One region of the Streptomyces sp. NPDC048650 genome, then DNA from elsewhere that is predicted to be linked to it. Evidence: riboswitches for the same ligand, from Rfam matches in the RefSeq annotation. Region 1 holds a riboswitch; each other region holds the start of a gene.
What was found. A riboswitch is a leader RNA that binds a small molecule or an ion and turns the genes downstream of it on or off. The one in region 1 is predicted to bind cobalamin.
Positions count from the first base shown of each region.

Region 2: linked by a shared signal. The riboswitch ahead of ACGFML_RS35040 (cobalamin biosynthesis protein) and the one ahead of ACGFML_RS30180 (CoA-acylating methylmalonate-semialdehyde dehydrogenase) in region 1 are both predicted to bind cobalamin.
Region 3: linked by a shared signal. The riboswitch ahead of ACGFML_RS12260 (HoxN/HupN/NixA family nickel/cobalt transporter) and the one ahead of ACGFML_RS30180 (CoA-acylating methylmalonate-semialdehyde dehydrogenase) in region 1 are both predicted to bind cobalamin.

Region 1 covers NZ_JBICVM010000013.1:139,116-145,468, reverse strand. Annotated here, with positions in the region: gene aceA (isocitrate lyase) at 1-1,233, opposite strand, end outside; gene ACGFML_RS30185 (short-chain fatty acyl-CoA regulator family protein) at 1,599-3,008, shown strand; cobalamin riboswitch at 3,111-3,297, shown strand; gene ACGFML_RS30180 (CoA-acylating methylmalonate-semialdehyde dehydrogenase) at 3,498-4,997, shown strand; gene ACGFML_RS30175 (acyl-CoA dehydrogenase family protein) at 5,003-6,151, shown strand; gene ACGFML_RS30170 (enoyl-CoA hydratase/isomerase family protein) at 6,148-6,353, shown strand, end outside.
Region 2 covers NZ_JBICVM010000020.1:58,514-64,866, reverse strand. Annotated here, with positions in the region: gene ACGFML_RS35050 (caspase family protein) at 1-2,460, opposite strand, end outside; gene ACGFML_RS35045 (hypothetical protein) at 2,465-2,875, opposite strand; cobalamin riboswitch at 3,082-3,237, shown strand; gene ACGFML_RS35040 (cobalamin biosynthesis protein) at 3,367-4,326, shown strand; gene ACGFML_RS35035 (cobyric acid synthase) at 4,335-5,936, shown strand; gene ACGFML_RS35030 (putative cobaltochelatase) at 5,936-6,353, shown strand, end outside.
Region 3 covers NZ_JBICVM010000003.1:648,556-654,908, reverse strand. Annotated here, with positions in the region: gene ACGFML_RS12275 (hypothetical protein) at 9-419, opposite strand; gene ACGFML_RS12270 (MarR family winged helix-turn-helix transcriptional regulator) at 519-1,046, shown strand; gene ACGFML_RS12265 (alpha/beta fold hydrolase) at 1,113-1,961, shown strand; cobalamin riboswitch at 2,007-2,221, shown strand; gene ACGFML_RS12260 (HoxN/HupN/NixA family nickel/cobalt transporter) at 2,252-3,361, shown strand; gene ACGFML_RS12255 (VOC family protein) at 3,455-3,955, opposite strand; gene ACGFML_RS12250 (DoxX family protein) at 4,033-4,584, opposite strand; gene ACGFML_RS12245 (hypothetical protein) at 5,195-5,395, shown strand; gene ACGFML_RS12240 (hypothetical protein) at 5,840-6,007, opposite strand; gene ACGFML_RS12235 (hypothetical protein) at 6,281-6,353, shown strand, end outside.

The DNA of each region.
Region 1 (6,353 bases):
GGACGCCGGGTTGAGGGCCGTCGACACCTGGTCGAAGTAGCCGGTGCCGACCTCGCGCTGGTGCCTGACCGCGGTGAAGCCGTGCTGCTGGGCGGCGAACTCCTTCTCCTGGAGGTCGACGTAGGCGGTCATGCCGTGCTCGGCGTAGCCGCGGGCCAGGTCGAACATGCCGTGGTTGAGGGAGTGGAAGCCGGCGAGGGTGATGAACTGGAAGCGGTAGCCCATCGCGCCCAGCTCCCGCTGGAACTTGGCGATCTGGTCGTCGTCGAGGGCGGCCTTCCAGTTGAAGGACGGCGAGCAGTTGTAGGCGAGCATCTGGTCGGGGTGCTCGGCGTGGATCGCCTCGGCGAACTCCCGGGCCTGCGCCAGGTCCGGCGTCCCGGTCTCCACCCAGATGAGGTCGGCGTAGGGGGCATAGGCGAGACCGCGGGCGATGACCGGGGCCATCCCGTTCTCCATCCGGTAGAAGCCCTCGGCGGTGCGCTCGCCGGTGACGAACCGGGCATCGCGCTCGTCGATGTCGCTGGTGAGCAGGTTCGCCGCGAGGGCGTCGGTGCGGGCCACGACGAGGGTGGGGACATCGGCGATGTCGGCGGCGAGGCGGGCGGCGTTGAGGGTGCGGATGTGCTGCTCGGTGGGGACGAGGACCTTCCCGCCGAGGTGGCCGCACTTCTTCTCCGAGGCGAGCTGGTCCTCGTAGTGGATACCGGCCGCACCCGCCGCGATCATCGCCTTGGTCAGCTCGAAGGCGTTGAGCGGGCCGCCGAAGCCGGCCTCGGCGTCGGCGACGATCGGCGCGAGCCAGTCCGTGGCGTCGCCGCCCTCGGCGGTGGCGATCTGATCGGCGCGCAGCAGCGCGTTGTTGATCCGACGGACCACCTGCGGAACGGAGTTGGCGGGGTACAGGCTCTGGTCGGGGTAGGTGTGCCCGGCCTGGTTCGCGTCGGCCGCGACCTGCCAGCCGGAGAGGTAGATGGCCTGCAGTCCGGCCTTGACCTGCTGCACCGCCTGACCGCCGGTCAGCGCGCCGAGGGCATGGATGTAGTCCTGCTCGTGCAGCTGCTGCCACAGCCGCTCGGCGCCGCGCCTGGCGAGGGTGTGCTCCTCACGCACGCTGCCCGACAGCCGCACCACGTCCTCGGCCGTGTAGGTGCGCTCGATGCCCTTCCAGCGCGGGTCGGTCGCCCACCGCTGCGCGAGCTCTGTGGCCGTCGTCGTGCTTGCCTGTGCCATGACCGTCTCCCGGGTCTGCCTGTGTCTCGTCAAAGGTGCGAATATGGCACTGGGTGCCGTATCGAGTGCGGCCCGCCGGAGGTCCCTGCGCGATCAATGGTGAGCAATGTTGCGCGGACTTCCTTCGGGAACGGCCGGGATCTCCGACATCAGGGCGTGAATCGTGCCCGGTGTTCCGCTCCGGTCGCCGGTTCCGGCGGGCCGTACTCAGACTTTGACACCGGCACTGAGTGCCAACAACCATGGATGTGTGCCACGTTTTGCGTATCTTCTCGCCTGCTTTTGCCAACCTTGCAAAGGTTCGATGCAGTGCTGCTGCGCATAGGATCCAGGCGAGTCATCTGCGGAGAGGGGCGACGATCGCCGTGAGCAAGACCTATGCCGGAGCGCGCCTGCGCCGGCTTCGCGAGGACCGGCGCCTGAGCCAGGCCGCCCTGGCACGCATGCTGGAGATCTCGCCCAGCTACTTGAACCAGATGGAACACGACTCGCGTCCGCTGACCGTCCCGGTCCTGCTCCGCCTCACCGAGGTGTTCGGCGTCGATGCGGGGTTCTTCTCCGAGCGCGACACCACCCGGCTGGTCGCCGATCTGCGCGACGCTCTCGCCAACGAGATCACCGCCGACCGGGTCTCGCCCGCCGACATCGCGGAACTCGCCTCCCGTATCCCGGCCGTGGCCGGATTGCTGGTCGACCTCGGCCGCCGCAACCACCAACTCGCCGAGCGCCTGGCCGAAGCCGCGGAAGGAAGGGGGCAGACCGTTTCCGCACTGCCGCGCTCCGCCCACGAGGAGATCCGTGAATTCTTCTACCGCCGCCGGAACTACCTCCACGACACCGATCTCGCCGCCGAGGAACTCGCCACCGAGATCGGTATCCGCCCCGGTGAGGTCGTACGCGTTCTGACCGCCCGGCTGGCGGAACGCCACGGCGTGCAGGTCTCGGCGGCGGACTCGCGCGTTCTGCATCACTACGACGACGCCCGCCGCGTCCTGAGCCTGTCGGGCCGGCTGCGCCCCGGTCAGCAGGCGTTCCGGATGGCCACGCAGCTGGCGTTCCTCGAATGCGACGACGAGCTGTCCCGCCTCGCCTCGGAGGACTTTCCCCCGGACTCGGACGCCTGGTCGCTGGCCCGCATCGGCATCGCCAACTACTTCGCGGCCGCGCTGATCCTCCCCTATCGCCGCTTCCACGCGACGGCCGAGGAGGCGCGCTACGACATCGAACGGCTCACCGACCAGTTCGGCCTTGGATACGAGACGGTCTGTCACCGCCTGAGCACCCTCCAGCGCCCGCGACTGCGGGGTGTGCCGTTCTCGTTCGTCCGGGTGGACCGCGCGGGCAACATGTCCAAACGGCAGTCGGCGACCGGCTTCCACTTCTCCCGGGCGGGCGGCACCTGTCCGCTGTGGAACGTCTATGAGGCGTTCGCCACCCCCGGCCGGATCCATGTGCAGATCGCCGGGATGCCGGACGGGCAGCGCTACCTGTGGACCGCGCGCGCGATCACCCGGCACCGCGGCGGCTGGGGTGAGCCCGGCAAGACCTTTGCCATCGGCCTCGGCTGCGAGGTCCGACACGCCTCCCGGCTCGTCTACTCGGACGGCCTGGACCTCGGCAACGCCGCGGCGGCCACCCCGATCGGCATGGGCTGCCGCATCTGCGAACGCATCGACTGTCCGCAGCGGGCGGTACCACCGCTGGACCGCCGGCTCGCGGTGGACGAGAACAGCAGCACGTTCGTGCCGTACCCCGTCGCGGAACCGGACGCCTGAACGCGCGTGCAGAGGCCGGGTACGGGCGGCGGTCTCCGGTGTCCGGAAGCGCGATGTGCGGTCGCGCCGCCCGTGGCGGGGTGGACTTACTAGGACGTCCAACTATATGTTCGGGGGCAAGGCCCGCGGTGCAGGGAAGCCGGTGCGATTCCGGCGCGGTCCCGCCACTGTGACCGGGGAATGCGCTCCCCGAAAGAGACCGGCCACTGACGGAGAAGTCCGTCGGGAAGGCCGGGGAGCGTGTGCTGATCCGGGAGTCAGGATACCGGCCGCGGGGTGTTCCGTGTTGTCCACGAGGATGGAGCAGACACGCATGGCACCGGTGCGCACCTACGCCCCTGGCCGGCGAACCCGGCGGGTACCGATCACTGACACCTGACGGTCGCCCAGCCCTGCGCTTCTCGCGCTGCCCCCGCATGCACGCCACCCGGCGTCCGTGTCGGGCCGGCGCGCCATCCCCGGATCTCACCTGACGGAGAGCAGGCTTTCATGGTCCGTGAACTGGCACATTTCATCGGCGGCAAGCACACCCCGGGCACCTCGGGGACGTACGGCGACGTGTACGACCCCAACACCGGCGAGGTACAGGCCCGCGTCCCGCTCGCCGACCGCGCCGAGACCGAGGCGGCGATCGCCGACGCCGCACAGGCCCAGCACGAATGGGGCGCGTGGAACCCGCAGCGCCGCGCCCGGGTGCTGCTGAAGTTCCTCCAACTGGTCGAAGGGGAGCGGGAGTCGCTGGCCCGCCTGCTGTCCTCCGAACATGGCAAGACGGTCGCCGACGCGCACGGAGACCTGCAACGCGGTCTGGAGGTCGTCGAATTCGCCGCCGGCATCCCGCATCTGCTCAAGGGCGAGTTCACCGACAACGCCGGCACCGGAATCGATGTGCACTCCCTGCGCGCCCCCATCGGCGTCACCGCCGGCATCACCCCGTTCAACTTCCCCGCGATGATCCCGCTGTGGAAGGCCGCGCCCGCGCTGGCCTGCGGCAACTCCTTCATCCTCAAGCCCTCCGAGCGCGATCCCTCCGTACCGCTCCGGCTCGCCGAGCTGTTCCTGGAGGCCGGCCTCCCACCGGGCGTCCTCAACGTCGTCAACGGGGGGAAGGAAGCGGTCGACACGCTGCTGACGGACCCGCGGGTCGGCGCGCTCGGCTTCGTCGGCTCGACCCCGATCGCCGCGCACATCTACGCCACCGCGGCCGCGCACGGCAAGCGCGCCCAGTGCTTCGGCGGCGCCAAGAACCACCTGATCGTGATGCCGGACGCCGACCTCGACCAGGCAGTCGACGCACTGATCGGCGCGGGCTACGGCTCGGCGGGGGAGCGCTGCATGGCGATCTCCGTGGCCGTCCCGGTCGGCGAGCGGACCGCCGACGCCCTGGTGGAGCGCCTGAAGGAGCGCATCGGGCAGCTGCACATCGGCCGTTCCGACGACCCAGATGCCGACTTCGGGCCCCTGGTCGGCCGAGACGCCCTCGACCGGGTACGCCGCTACGTCGACATCGGCGTCAACGAGGGCGCCGAACTGGTCGTGGACGGACGCGGCTTCACCCTCGCCGGACACGAGAACGGCTTCTTCGCCGGCCCCTCGCTCTTCGACCGCGTCACCCCGCAGATGCGCGTCCACCGGGAAGAGATCTTCGGCCCCGTCCTGTGCGTGGTGCGCGCCGCCGACTACGAGGAGGCCGTGCGCCTGCCCAGTGAGCACCCGTACGGCAACGGCGTGGCGATCTTCACCCGTGACGGCGACACCGCCCGCGACTTCACCCGCCGGGTGAACACCGGCATGGTCGGCGTGAACGTGCCCATCCCGGTCCCGGTCGCCTACCACACCTTCGGCGGCTGGAAGCGCTCCGGATTCGGCGACCTCAACCAGCACGGACCGGACGCGATCCGCTTCTACACGCGCACCAAGACCGTCACCTCGCGCTGGCCCTCCGGGGCCAAGGAGGGCGCGAGCTTCACCCTCCCGACCATGAAGTGAGCGCCATGACCACCACCATGCTCACCGACGACCAACTCGCCCTCGTCGAGGCCACTCTCGACTTCACCCAGGACCAGCTGACCCCGCACGCCGTGCGGTGGGACCAGGACAAGCACTTCCCCGTGGACGTGCTGCGCAAGGCCGCGGGCATCGGGCTCGGTGGCGTCTACGTGCGGGAGCGGGCCGGCGGCAGCGGACTCAGCCGCGCCGACGGCGTCCTGGTCTTCGAGACGCTGGCCTCCGGCTGCCCGTCCATCGCCGGGTTCGTCTCCATCCACAACATGGTCGCCTGGATGATCGACCACTACGGAAACCCGGTTCAGCGCGAACGATGGCTGCCGCGCCTGTGCGCCATGGAGGACCTGGGCAGCTACTGCCTGACCGAGCCGGGCGCCGGCTCGGACGCCGCGGCCCTGCGCACCCGCGCCGTACGCGACGGCGACGGTTATCTCCTCACCGGCGTCAAGCAGTTCATCTCGGGCGCCGGAGTGTCCCAGGTGTACGTCGTCATGGCACGCACCAGTGGCAACGGCCCCCGCGGTATCTCCGCCTTCCTCGTCGACAAGGACGACCCCGGGCTGTCCTTCGGGCCGAACGAGAAGAAGATGGGCTGGAACGCCCAGCCCACCCGCCAGGTGATCCTCGACGGGGTGCGGCTGCCCGCGGACCGTCTGCTGGGCCGGGAGGGCGACGGCTTCCGCATCGCCATGAACGGGCTGAACGGCGGCCGCCTCGGCATCGCCGCCTGCTCCCTCGGCGGCGCCCGCGCCGCCCTGGACGGGAGTCTCGTCCACCTCGCCGACCGCGAGGCGTTCGGGGCCCGGCTGCTCGACGCCCAGGCACTGCAGTTCCGGCTCGCCGACATGGCGACCGAACTCGCGGCGGCCCGCGCCCTGGTCCACCAGGCCGCGCAGGCCCTGGACCGTGGCGACCGCCAGGCCCCGCAGCTGTGCGCGATGGCCAAGCGGTTCGCCACCGACACCGGCTACTCCGTCGCCGACCGTGCGCTGCAACTGCACGGCGGCTACGGCTACCTGAGCGAGTACGGCATCGAGAAGATCGTTCGCGACCTGCGGGTACATCAGATCCTGGAAGGAACCAACGAGATCATGCGCGTCATCGTGGCCCGCGGCATGACGGAGGCCCTGCGGTGACCGGCCCCGACGAGCCGGTCGTGCTGACCGCCGAGGGCCTCGCCGCCCGCATCACACTCAACCGGCCCCGCGCCCTCAACGCCCTCACCGCCCCCATGGTCGAGCGGATCGATCAGGCACTGGCCCACTGGGAGCACGACCCCACCGTCGAGACCGTGGTCATCACGGGCGCCGGCGAGCGCGGTCTGTGCGCGGGCGGCGA
Region 2 (6,353 bases), on a different contig from region 1:
TGTCTTCTCGACGTCGGCCGCGCGCCGCGGTCCGGTGCCGTCGTCCTGGTCGAGGATGAGCACGATCGCGTTGTGGGTGCCCTTGGCGTGCTTCATCGTGCGTACCGCGGCGGTCAACGCCTCCGCCATCGCGGCGCCGTGGTCGACGAGCCCGCCGCCCGCGATCCGCGCCAGCGCCGCCTTGCCTTCGGCCGGGTCGGCGCTGCCGAGCGGTACGGCCTGGTGGACCGCGTCGGGGTCGTCGGGGTGGGCGCGGTCCGGGAAGGTCCACAGCCCGTAGGTGTGGTGGGCGCCGGCCATCTCCAGCGCCCGGCCCGCCGCGCCGACGGCGATCGGCAGTTTGCCGCCGTCGGCCATCGAGGTGGAGGTGTCCATCAGGATCAGCACCTGGCTCGACTTCTGCGCCTTGTGGTAGCCGTCGAGGACCTCCGACACCTGGTCCGGGTCGGCGGTGAAGGGGGTGACCCCGGCGTCGGGGTCGACCTCCGCGCGGCTGTCCAGCAGTGGTGAGCCGCGGGGCGGCTGCGGCATCGTGCCGTCCTCTCCGGGCACCCCGCGGTAGCCCTGCGCGGTGAGGGTGCGCTGGCCGCCGTCCGGGGTGCGCAGCCACCGGGCGAAGCGGCCGACCGCGGCCTGCCGGGGGGTGGCGTCGGCGGCGCCGCGCCAGTCGACCCGGATCAGGGGGTGATCGAGGGCCGGGACGTTCTTGGGGTAGTAGGCGGCGTAGCGGTTGCCGGGGCCGAGCGGGGCGGGCAGGGCCGGGCAACTTCCGGTGGCCCGGCCGAGGTTGAAGTCGGCGAGGGACTTCTCGGAGACCAGCGGCGCGGAGGTGGCCGCGGCCTGCGGGCCGGCCCCGCCGCCGCCGATGCCGTTCACGCCGGGGCGCAGCGAGCACAGGAGCTCGGTGCTGCCCGCGTACTGGCTGCCCGGCGCGGACAGCCGGCTCTCGGCGCGGTCGGCGAGGGCGGTGTCGGGGCCGGGCGTGCCCGAGGAGCCGATGGCGGAGCCGTCGTTGGCGAGGTAGAGGCCGATGGTGTGCAGCAGGCCGGTACCGGACAGGACGGGGCTGGGCCGCAGGAGTTCGAGGTGCCCGCGGTCGGCCCCGGTGAGCAGGTCCCGCCAGGGGGCGCCGGCCCGTTCGACGTCGTCCAGCCGCTTCTTCGACGGAATGCCGACGACGAGCGGGGTGTAGGCGACCGGGCCGGTGTTGCGCAGCGTCGCGGGGGATCCGCCGGCCGGCATCAGGCGGCGGGCCTCGTCGTAGTCGGCGGTCGACTCGGGGATCCACAGGTCGGGCTGCGGGCCCGGCCGGTGGAGGGGCTCGACGCCCTTGCCGTCCGGCCCGCTCCGGCCGGTGCCCCGCGCCTCGCCCTGCCAGCGGTCGGCGGCGGCGAAGCCCTGGTCTGTCTGGTCCTTGGCGGCGGAGTAGACGGTGATCTGGGCGCGCCGGCACCCGTCGGGGTAGTCGCTCTCGCCGGACAGGGGGCGGATGTTGGCGGCGGACATCTCGTAGTCGAAGGCGACCCGGCGCAGGGTCGCCTCGGCCTCGGGGTCGGTGAGCAGCCGCAGTTCGAGGGCGGGCGGACAGGGCGGTGCGGCGCCGGGGAGGTTCAGCAGGACGACGCCCGCGGTGGCCGGCACGAAGACGATCGCCAGGGTGAGCAGGAGGCGGATCCAGTGCTGGAGCACCGGGTTGAGCCAGCGGCGTAAGCGGACCCGCAGTGGGGTCGGGGGCCGGACCTCGGGAGTGGCGAAGGAGAGGACGACGTCGTCGGTGGTGTTCTGCTTCGCCGAGCGGGGCTCCCAGACGTCGCCCATCGGGGTCCGCTCGTCGGCGAGTTCCTCGCGCAGCGCCTGTACGAGGTCGTCGAAGGCGACGAAGCGCCTGCCGGGTATGCCGCGTTCGAGGACCGCGACCACGGCGCGGGTGAAGACGCTGCCGCCGGCCGGTTCCTCGCCGCTGAAGATCCGGCGGTTGGGCTGCGCGGCCATCAGCAGCGAGAGGGGTCTGCGGCAGCGGTGGACGGCTTCGCCGGCGTTTCCGGCGTAGCAGCACTCCAGGACGACGACGATCCGGTCGGCACGGGCGTTGTCCAGGTAGGGCAGCACCGTGTCCTGCCAGGAGACGGTCTTGTGCAGCCGGGACCTCGAGGCGCCGACCATCAGCTGGAGATTGCCGCCGTCCGGGCCGACCCGGCCGTGGCCGGAGAAGTACACCAGCAGCAGGCCGCGTGCCTCGTCGGTGACGGCGTCCAGCGCCTGCTCCACCTCCCACGGCTCCTGGGCCTTGCAGACGCGGACCTCGTCCTCGGTGAACAGATCGGTGCCGGGGTCGGCAAGGACGCGCCGGAGCTGTTCGGCGTTGTCCCGCACCGCGGGCAGCGGGCGGAGGTTCTTGTAGTCGCCGACACAGATCAGCAGCGCCCGGTTGGTCTTGCCGCGCGCGTCGTATTCGGACATCCGCTCAGTCCCCGGCGGTGCTGCCGCCCTCGGCGCCGCCGAGCTCGCGCAGTGCACCGTCGCCCTCGCCGACCACGACGGCGGGTTCCTCGCCCGCGGAGCGCTCCTCCTTGCGCCGCCGCAGCCACTCCTGCAGGGCGATGGTCAGGCTCTTGGTGATCTCCGCGGCGACCGCGCCGACGACCACGAGGATCACGTCGTCCACGCCGACGGCCATGTCGGCGGGGCCGGCCTCGTCGGCGCCCTCGGCCGCCGGCCGCGGGCGCAGCGCCCAGTCGTGCCGACGGCTGGTCAGCCACGGCTCCCGCTCCAGCCACGCCCGCAGGTCCGCACCGTCCTGTTCCGGATTGTGCGTGCCTGTGATCCTGATGCGGATCTCCTGGCGGATCTCGTCTCGGTCAGCGCTGTCCGGCATCCCCCGGCCCCCCTTCCGGCGGGCCCCATCGCCCACCGTGCACCAGATGGTGGCGCGGGACCGGGCCCAGGGGCAACCGTCGGTGACGCACCGGACACCCTGTGGCCCGCGCCACACCCCCTGCCACAGGGCTGCGTCGCAGGTCAAGGGTGAGTTGACGGGCATTCGCGGGGCGTGGTGGACTGCCCGGGCCATTCGGCGACAGCTGAGGAAGTCCGGTGCGAATCCGGCGCGGTCCCGCCACTGTCACCGGGGAGCGTTCCTCCAGCGAAGGTCACGGTCCGTCGCGCGCCTGCCCGAAGGGGTCGGTGGGTACGGACTGGAAGGCCGGGGGAAGCGCCGATCCGGGAGCCAGGAGACTCTTGTCGCCGTCACGTCGAGCCAGGGCGCGGACCCTGAGTGAGGACATATCACCATGCCCGGCCGCCGTTCGAGATGCCCGCGCCCTGCCGTCGCCGTGTCCCTTCGAGGCCAGACGGCGGCCTGATCCGATGCGCGGCGAACACGCGGCCTACGCGTGCGGCGCGGCCCTCGGCTTCCTCGGTGACCTGATCGTGGCGGACCCTCGGCGCGGCCATCCGGTGGCCGCCTTCGGCCGGGCCGCGGGCGCCGTCGAGCGTCGACTGTGGCGCGACCACCGCGGATACGGGGCGGCGCACGCACTGTTGTGCGCGGGCGGCGCGGCCGCCGGTGCCGCACTCCTGCAGCGCGCCGTGCACGGCAGCCTCCCGGCGCGGACCGCGGTGACCGCCGCGACCGTCTGGGCGGTGCTCGGCGGCACCTCGCTCGGCCGGGAGGCGCGGGCGGTCGGCGGTGCGCTGGAGGCGGGCGACCTGGACGTGGCGCGGGAGCGGCTGCCGCATCTGTGCGGCCGCGATCCGCAGGCGCTGGACGGCCCGCAGATGGCCCGCGCGGTGGTGGAGTCGGTCGCGGAGAACACCTCGGACGCGGTGGTGGGCGCCCTGGTGTGGGGCGCGCTCGGCTCGGTGCCCGGCCTGGTGGCGTTCCGTGCCGTGAACACCCTGGACGCGATGGTCGGTCACAGGTCGCCGCGCTACCGGCGGTTCGGCTGGGCCTCGGCCCGCCTCGACGACGTGGCCGGGTGGCCCGGCTCCCGGCTGACCGCCGCGCTGACCGTCCTCGCGGGCCCCGACCGGCGCGGTGCGCTGCGGGCCTGGCGGGCCGACGGTGGTGCGCACCCGAGCCCCAACGCGGGCCCGGTGGAGGCTTCGTTCGCGGGCGCGCTCGGCGTCCGGCTGGGCGGCACCCTGACCTACGGCGGCCGGGTGGAACACCGCCCGGTGCTCAACGGCGCGGCGCCGCCACCGGACGTGGCCGACATCGCACGGGCGGTGCGGCTCTCGCGGCGGGTGAACGCTCTGGCGCTGGCGGCGACGGTGGCGGGACGGCTGGCGTTCGGCGCCGCACGGCTCAGGAGGAGGACCCGGTGAACGGGCACATGACGGGAGCGGCTCCGGCCCTCGGCGGTGGTCTGCTGGTGGCCGGTACGACGTCCGACGCGGGCAAGAGCGTGGTGACGGCGGGCATCTGCCGCTGGCTGGCCCGGCAGGGCGTGCGCGTGGCGCCGTTCAAGGCGCAGAACATGTCGCTCAACTCCTTCGTGACGCGCGAGGGGGCGGAGATCGGGCGGGCGCAGGCGATGCAGGCGGCCGCGGCGCGGGTGGAGCCGACCGCGCTGATGAACCCCGTACTGCTCAAGCCGGGCAGCGACCGCAGCAGCCAGGTGGTGCTGCTGGGCAAGCCGGTGGGCGAGCTCAGTGCGCGCGGCTACCACGCGGGACGGCAGGAACAGCTGCTCGGCACGGTGACCGACTGCCTGACCGAGCTGCGGCGCACCCATGACGCGGTGATCTGCGAGGGGGCCGGCAGCCCCGCCGAGATCAATCTGCGCCGCACCGACATCGTGAACATGGGCATCGCGCGGGCCGGCCGGCTGCCCGTCGTGATCGTCGGGGACATCGACCGCGGCGGCGTCTTCGCCTCCTTCTTCGGGACCACGGCGCTGCTCTCGCGCGAGGACCAGGAGCTGGTGGCGGGGTATCTCGTCAACAAGTTCCGGGGCGACGTGAGCCTGCTGGAGCCCGGGCTGGAGATGATGCGGCAGCTGAGCGGCCGGCCGACGCTGGGCGTCCTGCCGTACGCGCACGGCCTGGGCATCGACGAGGAGGACGGGCTGCGGGTGTCGCTGCGCGGCGCGGTCCGCGAGTCGGTGGTGGCTCCGCCGGTCGGCGCGGACGTGCTGCGGGTCGCGGTGTGTGCGGTCCCCCTGATGTCCAACTTCACGGACGTGGACGCGCTGGCCGCCGAGCCGGGCGTCGTGGTGCGCTTCGTGGACCGCGCCGAGGAGCTGGTGGACGCGGACCTGGTGGTCCTGCCCGGCACCCGCGGCACGGTCCGGGCCCTGCAGTGGCTGCGCGAGCGCGGGCTGGCCGACGCCATCGCCCGGCGGGCCGCCGAGGGGCGCCCGGTGCTGGGCATCTGCGGCGGCTTCCAGATGCTCGGCGAGCACATCGAGGACGCGGTCGAGTCGCGGGCCGGCGAGGTCGACGGCCTGGGACTGCTGCCGGTGCGGGTGCGCTTCGCGGTCGGTAAGACGCTGGCCCGGCCGTCCGGTGAGGCGCTCGGCGAGCCGGTGGAGGGGTACGAGATCCACCACGGCGTGGCCGAGGTGACCGGCGGCGAGGCGTTCTTCTCCGACGGCCGGGGAAACAGCCTGGACGGCTGCCGGACCGGCGCCGTCTGGGGCACCCACTGGCACGGCTCGCTGGAGAGCGACGGCTTCCGGCGGGCGTTCCTGCGCCGGGTGGCGGCCGACGCGGGCCGGGCGTTCGTACCGGCCCCCGACACCAGCTTCGGTGCGCTGCGCGAGGAGCAGCTGGACCGGCTCGGCGATCTGATCGAGGAGCACGCGGACACGGACGCGCTGCTGCGGCTGATCGAGAAGGGGGTGCCCGCGGGGCTGCCGTTCGTGCCGCCCGGGGCGCCCCGCCCACTTGACGCGTCCGACCACAGCAATTCCCTTGAAGGGGGTACCCGTTAATGGCATCGGTCTCCTATCCGTTCACCGCGGTCGTCGGGATGGACGACATGCGGCTCGGCCTGCTGCTGAACGCGATCTCACCGGCCATCGGCGGGGTGCTCGTCCGGGGTGAGAAGGGCACCGCGAAGTCGACGATGGTGCGTGGCCTGACGGCGCTGATGCCCGACGTCGACGTCGTCGGCGGCTGCCGCTTCTCCTGCGCCCCCGGGGCGCCCGACCCGGGCTGCCCCGACGGCCCCCACGCGGCGGACGCCGGGGAGCGGCGCCCGGCGCGGATGGTCGAACTCCCCGTCGGCGCCTCCGAGGACCGCCTGGTGGGCGCGCTGGACATCGAACGGGCGCTGTCGGACGGTGTGAAGTCCTTCGAGCCCGGCCTGCTGGCCGACGCGCACCGCGGGGTGCTGTACGTCGACGAGG
Region 3 (6,353 bases), on a different contig from region 1:
CGGGTGGATCAGCGCACAGCGTCAGACGGACGACGGGAGTCTGCGGACACGTCCGAGGAATCGGTCAGCAGACCCACGACGGACAACGCGCCCCACCCCAGCGACACCGCCACCGCCTTCGCTTTCCGCTCGCGCCCCGGCAGGGTGGCGGCGAGCAGCACGGCGTCGCCGAAGTCCGCGGCGATGCGCACACAGGCCGCCGTGCGCAGCGACGGCCCCGCGGGAGCCAGCACCATCGCGAGTCCACTCGCCGCGTCGCGCCAGCCGAGCGGGCGCAACGCCGTCCGGGTCTCCCGCGCGGTGCGCCCCTCGTCGTCGACGAGCCCCGAGGGCCGGGCCAACAGGCCCGGCAGCGCCGTCACCGCCAGGCCGTACACCGCGGTGGCCGCTCCCACCGCGCGCAGCAAACGCACCGTCATCCGCCGCCCGCCTCCTTCCTCGTCGCCCCCGTCACCTCACCAACAGCCTTCCGCACGGACACCCTTCCCAAACGACATCTCCAGTGTCATCATGACATCATGAGTGTCGTTGAGTCGGGCGCCGGCGACGAGTCGGCCCCCACCGAAGAGCTGCTGTACGACGTCATACGGCGCCTGTGGCCCCTGCACCGCACGATCGTGCGCGCGGTGGAGCGGGAGCTGGAGGGCACGGGCATGACCGCCGGCGAGCACGCGCTGCTCGACGCGCTGCGCAGCCAAGGCCCGCGGACGGTGCCGCAGTTGGCCCGCTCACTGGGCCTCGACCGACAACCGGTACAGCGCTGGGTGAACCACGCTTCGGAGCTGGGCCTGGTCGTGACGGCACCCAACCCCGCACACCGCCGCTCCTCGCTGATCCGACTCACCGCCGAGGGCGGTGAGGTGATGCGCGGAATCCAGGAGTCCGAGGCCGGCGAACTCCGCCGCGGACTGACCGACCTGTCCGCGGACGACATCTCGACGACGCTGCGCGTACTCGACCGACTCGGCGAGGAATTCCGGCACCTGGCGGACGGCTCGCACGTTGCCCCAGAGGATCTCGACAACAAGGACAACCAACCCGAATAACCCCACCGGCCCACGCCGGGGACGGCCCGCTCCCCGTCCCCGCCCACACAAGGAAGTGCACGCAGCATGACCCACCCGTACAGCGCCTGGACCGAACTCGACAACGGCACCGTGCCGGTCAGGGATGGCGAGCTGTTCTACGAGACGGCCGGCGAGGGCCCGGCGGTGGTGCTGCTGCACGGCGGTGTGCTCGACCAGCGCATGTGGGACGAGCAGTTCTCCTGGCTGGTGGGCTCCGGCCACCGCGTGATCCGGTACGACTCCCGCGGCCACGGCCTGTCCTCCACCGTGGCCGGGGACTGGGCCAACCACGACGATCTCTGCGCCCTCCTCGACGCCCTGGATGTGCCGAGCGCCGTCCTCGTCGGCCTTTCGCACGGCGCCCGGGTGGCCCTCGACACCGCCGTCGCCCACCCCGAGCGGGTCGGCGCCCTGGCGCTCGCCTCCCCCGGGATCAGCGGCCGCGCCTTCACCGACCCGTTCATCCTGGAGCACATCGGCGCACAGGTGGCGGCGATCGGCGCACCGGACGGCATGGAGCGGTATGTCGAGCACTTCCTGCGGATGTGGGTGGACGGCCCGCACCGCGGACCGTCCGATGTCCATCCCGGGCTGCGCGAGCGGATGCGCGCCTCGGCCGCGGCGACGGTCGAGGTCCACGCCGACGGCATGGGTGCCGGTATGCCGGTCGAAGTCGGCGCCGCCGGCCGGCTGTCCGAGATACGGGTGCCGACGATCGTGTTCGACGGTGACCTCGACAGCACGGACATCGCCGCCAACGCCCACGCGATCACCCTCGCCGTCCCCGGCGCCCGCCGGATCCGGATACCGGCCGCCGCCCACATGGTCAACCTGGAGAACACCGTGCTCTTCGACCGCGAACTGCGGGCCTTCCTGTCGGCCTTGCCGCGCTGAGGGTCCGGCCGCCAAGGGGCCGTCGGTGACGTTCGGGGTCGGCGGTTAGAGTGGCTGTGCCGTGGTGTTCGGGAAGACCGGTGACGGACCTTGTGGTCCCAGACCGGAGCGGCCCTCGCCACTGTGATCGGGAAGTCTCCGTTCCTTCCGTACGCGCGTGAGCGCATACGGCGCCACTGACCGCAGCCCGCGGCCGGGAAGGCGGGAGCGGATGCGTGCACCCGTAAGCCAGGAGACCGGCCACGGCATCTCACGAACTGATCCACGAGGTGCTGGAGCGTGACCGACGGATGGCCCTGTCCACCGATACCCCGACGACCCCTGCCCCCGCCGCGTTCCGCTGGCGCCGGCAGGACACCGTCCGCACGGCGGGCCTGATCGCCGTCATAGCCGGGCTGCACGTCGTCGCCTTCGGCGTGCTCTTCCTTCTCGTGGTCCCGCACCGCTACACCGTGGGGAGCCAGGTCTTCGGCGTGGGGCTCGGCATCACCGCCTACACCCTCGGCATGCGGCACGCCTTCGACGCGGACCACATCGCGGCCATCGACAACACCACCCGCAAGCTGATGGCCGACGGCAAGCGGCCGGTCTCGGTGGGCTTCTGGTTCGCCCTCGGCCACTCCAGCGTGGTCGTCGCGATGGCCGCCCTGGTCGCGGGCGGCGCCCAGCTCGCGGGCACCCTGCTCAACGATCGGTCCCGCACCCACCAGATCCTGGGCACCGTGGGCACCACGGTGTCCGGAAGCTTCCTCTACCTCATCGCCGCCCTCAACCTCATCGCGCTGGCCGGGATCTGGCGGGTCTTCCGCGGTCTGCGCGAGGGCCGCTTCGACGAGGCCGAGCTGGAGCAGCGGCTCGATTCGCGCGGCTTCATGAATCGCGTCCTGGGCCGGTTCACCCGCTCCATCTCCCGCCCGGGCCAGATGTTCCCGCTGGGCTTCCTCTTCGGGCTCGGGTTCGACACGGCGACCGAGGTCACGCTGATGGTGATGGCGGGCAGCGGCGCCGCGGCCGGTCTGCCCTGGTACGCCGTGCTGTGCCTGCCGCTGCTGTTCGCCGCCGGAATGAGCCTCTTCGACACCCTGGACGGCACCTTCATGAACTTCGCCTACCAGTGGGCGTTCTCCAACCCGGTGCGCAAGGTCTACTACAACCTCACCATCACCGGCCTGTCCATCGCCGTCGCCTTCCTCATCGGCACGATCGAGCTGGTCACCGTCCTGCACGACAAACTCGGCCTCAACGACGCGGTGACCGGCTGGATTTCCGGCCTCGACCTCGACAACGTCGGCTTCATCATCGTCGGCCTGTTCGTGCTGGTGTGGGCGGCGGCACTGGCGTACTGGCGGCTGGCCGGGGTCGAGAAGCGCTGGGCAACGCGGGCAACGTCGGGCTCCTGACCCCCGGGCAACGCCCGGGCGGCGTCGGGCTCCTGACGCCCGGCCGGTGAACCGGCACACAGGGCCCGTCCACCGCTTCTGCCGTACCGCCCGTCAGGTGGCCGAGCCGGCGGCCGCACCGGTCATCAGGTCGGGCCCCCAGCGCTCGAGCTCCGCCGCGAGATCGAGCGGCCGCAGCCGGTGCGTCTCGTCCGGGCCCGGCCAATCCTCCCGCGGCACCCGCCACATCACCTCGAACTCGTTGCCGTCCGGGTCCTTGGCGTACAGGGACTTGGAGACGAGGTGGTCCGTGGCACCTACCAGGGCGCCGCGGGCCGCGAGCCGGGCCTCGGTCGCGGCGAGTTCGCCGAGCGTGCCGACCTCCCACGCCAGGTGGTAGAGCCCGGCCCGGCCCGACTCCGGACCCGGTGCGTCAGCGCCCACCGCGAACAGCCCCAGATCGTGGTCATTGAGCGAATCCGGCGCGCTGAGGAACGCGGCGCGCCCGGGTATCTCGACATCCAGCGTGAGGCCGAGGGCCTCGGTGTAAAAGGCGACGGAGCGCGCCACATCGCGGATGTAGAGCACCGCGTGATTGAGACGTCGTACGGACACAGCCCTCTCCCATTTCTTCCGCCGCAACGCCCCCAGGGCGCCACGGTCCTGCTGTCTCTACGGATCCCCGCCGTGCGCTAGGCACGGACCAGCAGCACGCCCCCTGCGGCCACGACGGCGAGCACCAGCGCGATCACACCGTGGGTGAGCCGGTGCGCCCGCAGCACGGGCAGCAGGCGGTCGGCGGCACAGCGTCCGGGCCCCGCCAGCGCCAGCGCAACCGCGCCGGCCGTCAGCAGCAGCTCGTACTCCACACCCTTCGGCGCGAAGAAGCCCCCGCCCCACTTCACGGCGAGCGCGTTGATCATCGTGCCCACGACCGCCGCGGCAGCGAGCGGCGTGAGAAGCCCCAGCACCAGGCCCAGCCCGCCGAGCATTTCGCTCGCCCCCGCCACCAGCGCCATCGTCTTCCCCGACGGATAACCGCTCATCTCGAAGAACTTCCCGGTCCCCGCCAGCCCGCCACCGCCGAACCAGCCGAACAGCTTCTGGGCCCCATGGGCGGCCATGGTCAGTCCGAGCACGACCCGCAGGACGAACAGGCCGGTGTCGTAGCCGTGGGGGGACGCGGCATGGCGCGTGTCCACACCGAGCCGGGGAATCTGGACAGTGCTGAGGGGGGATGTCATGGCGAACGCTCTTCCGGTGTCGAGGGCGATGCTATTTACTTGAAAGTTCAAGTCACTCACTACGACGATACACAGCACCCCCACCACGAACAACCACCATCCGGCCGACCGCCCCCTCGGCGGCCACCGCCCGGTCCCCGCCGACCCCCCAGCCTCTCCGCAACCTGCGGCGACCCCCTCCCTGCCCCCCTCACCGCCGAGACAACGTTCATGCACCAAAGCCGCATACGCGGACCGCTTCGCTCACCGGTGCCGGACGACGGCCGCAGCCACAGTCGCCCTGAACTGCCGCCACACTCATCCATCGGGCGCGTTCCGACGGGGCGCGCCGGCGACGGCGACATCAGCCTCGGCCGTCGCTGGCTGCGGCACGAGGCTGGCTGACGCAGGTGTCGCAGGTGTCGGTGGGCGGAGCGAAGCCTGTGTGACCGAGGAGCACCCGGATTGGCGTCACGGAGAGTCCAACTGCGCCTTCGGGTCGAGCTGATCGCCGTAGCCGGCTGCCGTCCATACATGGTGGCGGAAGTGCTCCGGCGTCACGATCCCCGGCCATGGGTGCCCTGAGGCATGCTGAGCAGCTGAACTCCTCCCTCGCCCCTTGGAGAGCAGCGTGGACCTGAGCGCCACCGGCGAACCCGTCGTCGTGCACGAGGGCACCCAGGTCGATGTCGGCGTTCACCTTAAGATGGAGCGCGAAGGGGACCTCGGCGGGAACGAGTTCGACGCCGATGCAGGTGCTGATCCCTGGCAGGGCCAAACGGAGATGATCCGGCACAACCTTTGTCGACTACGTCTCGTTGAATCGGCATGATGACATCACGGAGCCTTGTTCCCGCTGCCGTTCTAGTGGCCGCTGTATGTGGTAGCTCAGCACCGGCCCACGCAACCACCGTCATTGGGTTCGGAAATGCAATTTTCAACAACACCTGCATTAACTCCTCCGGAGGCGCTGCTGCAGGGCACGTTGACGCGGCTTCCGCAACTGTTGGGGGGAACGGCTTGAGGTTGCCCATCAGTGCGCCCGGCAATGGCTGCGGTGACGCGGGCCCGGAAGCAGTCAACAACTTCATGGGCAGTGACAACTGAACCTAGGGTCAGGTGCCGCCCTCGGCCCGTACGCGGGTAGGGGGCGGTTCGGTCGGCATGGTTAGCCGAGTTCCCAGCCGACCTCGTCGCCGAAGGTATTCGACGACTTGACCTTGAGGGGCTTCGTCGCGAGTCGACGCTGCGAGTCGAAGTGTGGATTTCCTTCGCCTCATTGATGCACTCCGCCCGGCTCTTGGGCCGGCCGCGACGTCGAGAGGAACTCGCCGTGGCCCGACGCGTACTGAGTGTCGACGATCCGGCACCGGTCCGGCTCGACGTCGATCCGGCTGAGGTCGCTTTTCTCCTGGCTCAGGATGACGGTGGTTGTCCCGGCCACTTAGTGATCATTTCAGAATGAGGTCCGGAGTCCCCTCAAGCAGATGAGACTGCAGGCGAGTTGGAGCAGGCCGAGGTGGAGGTCGGCGCGAGCTGGTGGCCATGTCTCCAGCCTCCCGCCAGTCCACACCGGCCGCAGCCCGGACCGCTGTGCGCCGGGCGGGTGATCGCCTGCCAGAGGTCACCGGGTGAGGTATCCGGCGCGGCCGCGCGCTCGACACTTGATCCGAACGCGTGAGCGCATTATCGAAGCATGGCCACTACGAATCAGACTATGGCCACTACGAAGCAGACTTTCGACTTCCCTCAGGATTTGCCGGACGCCCAGCTGGAGCTGCACCGCCTCC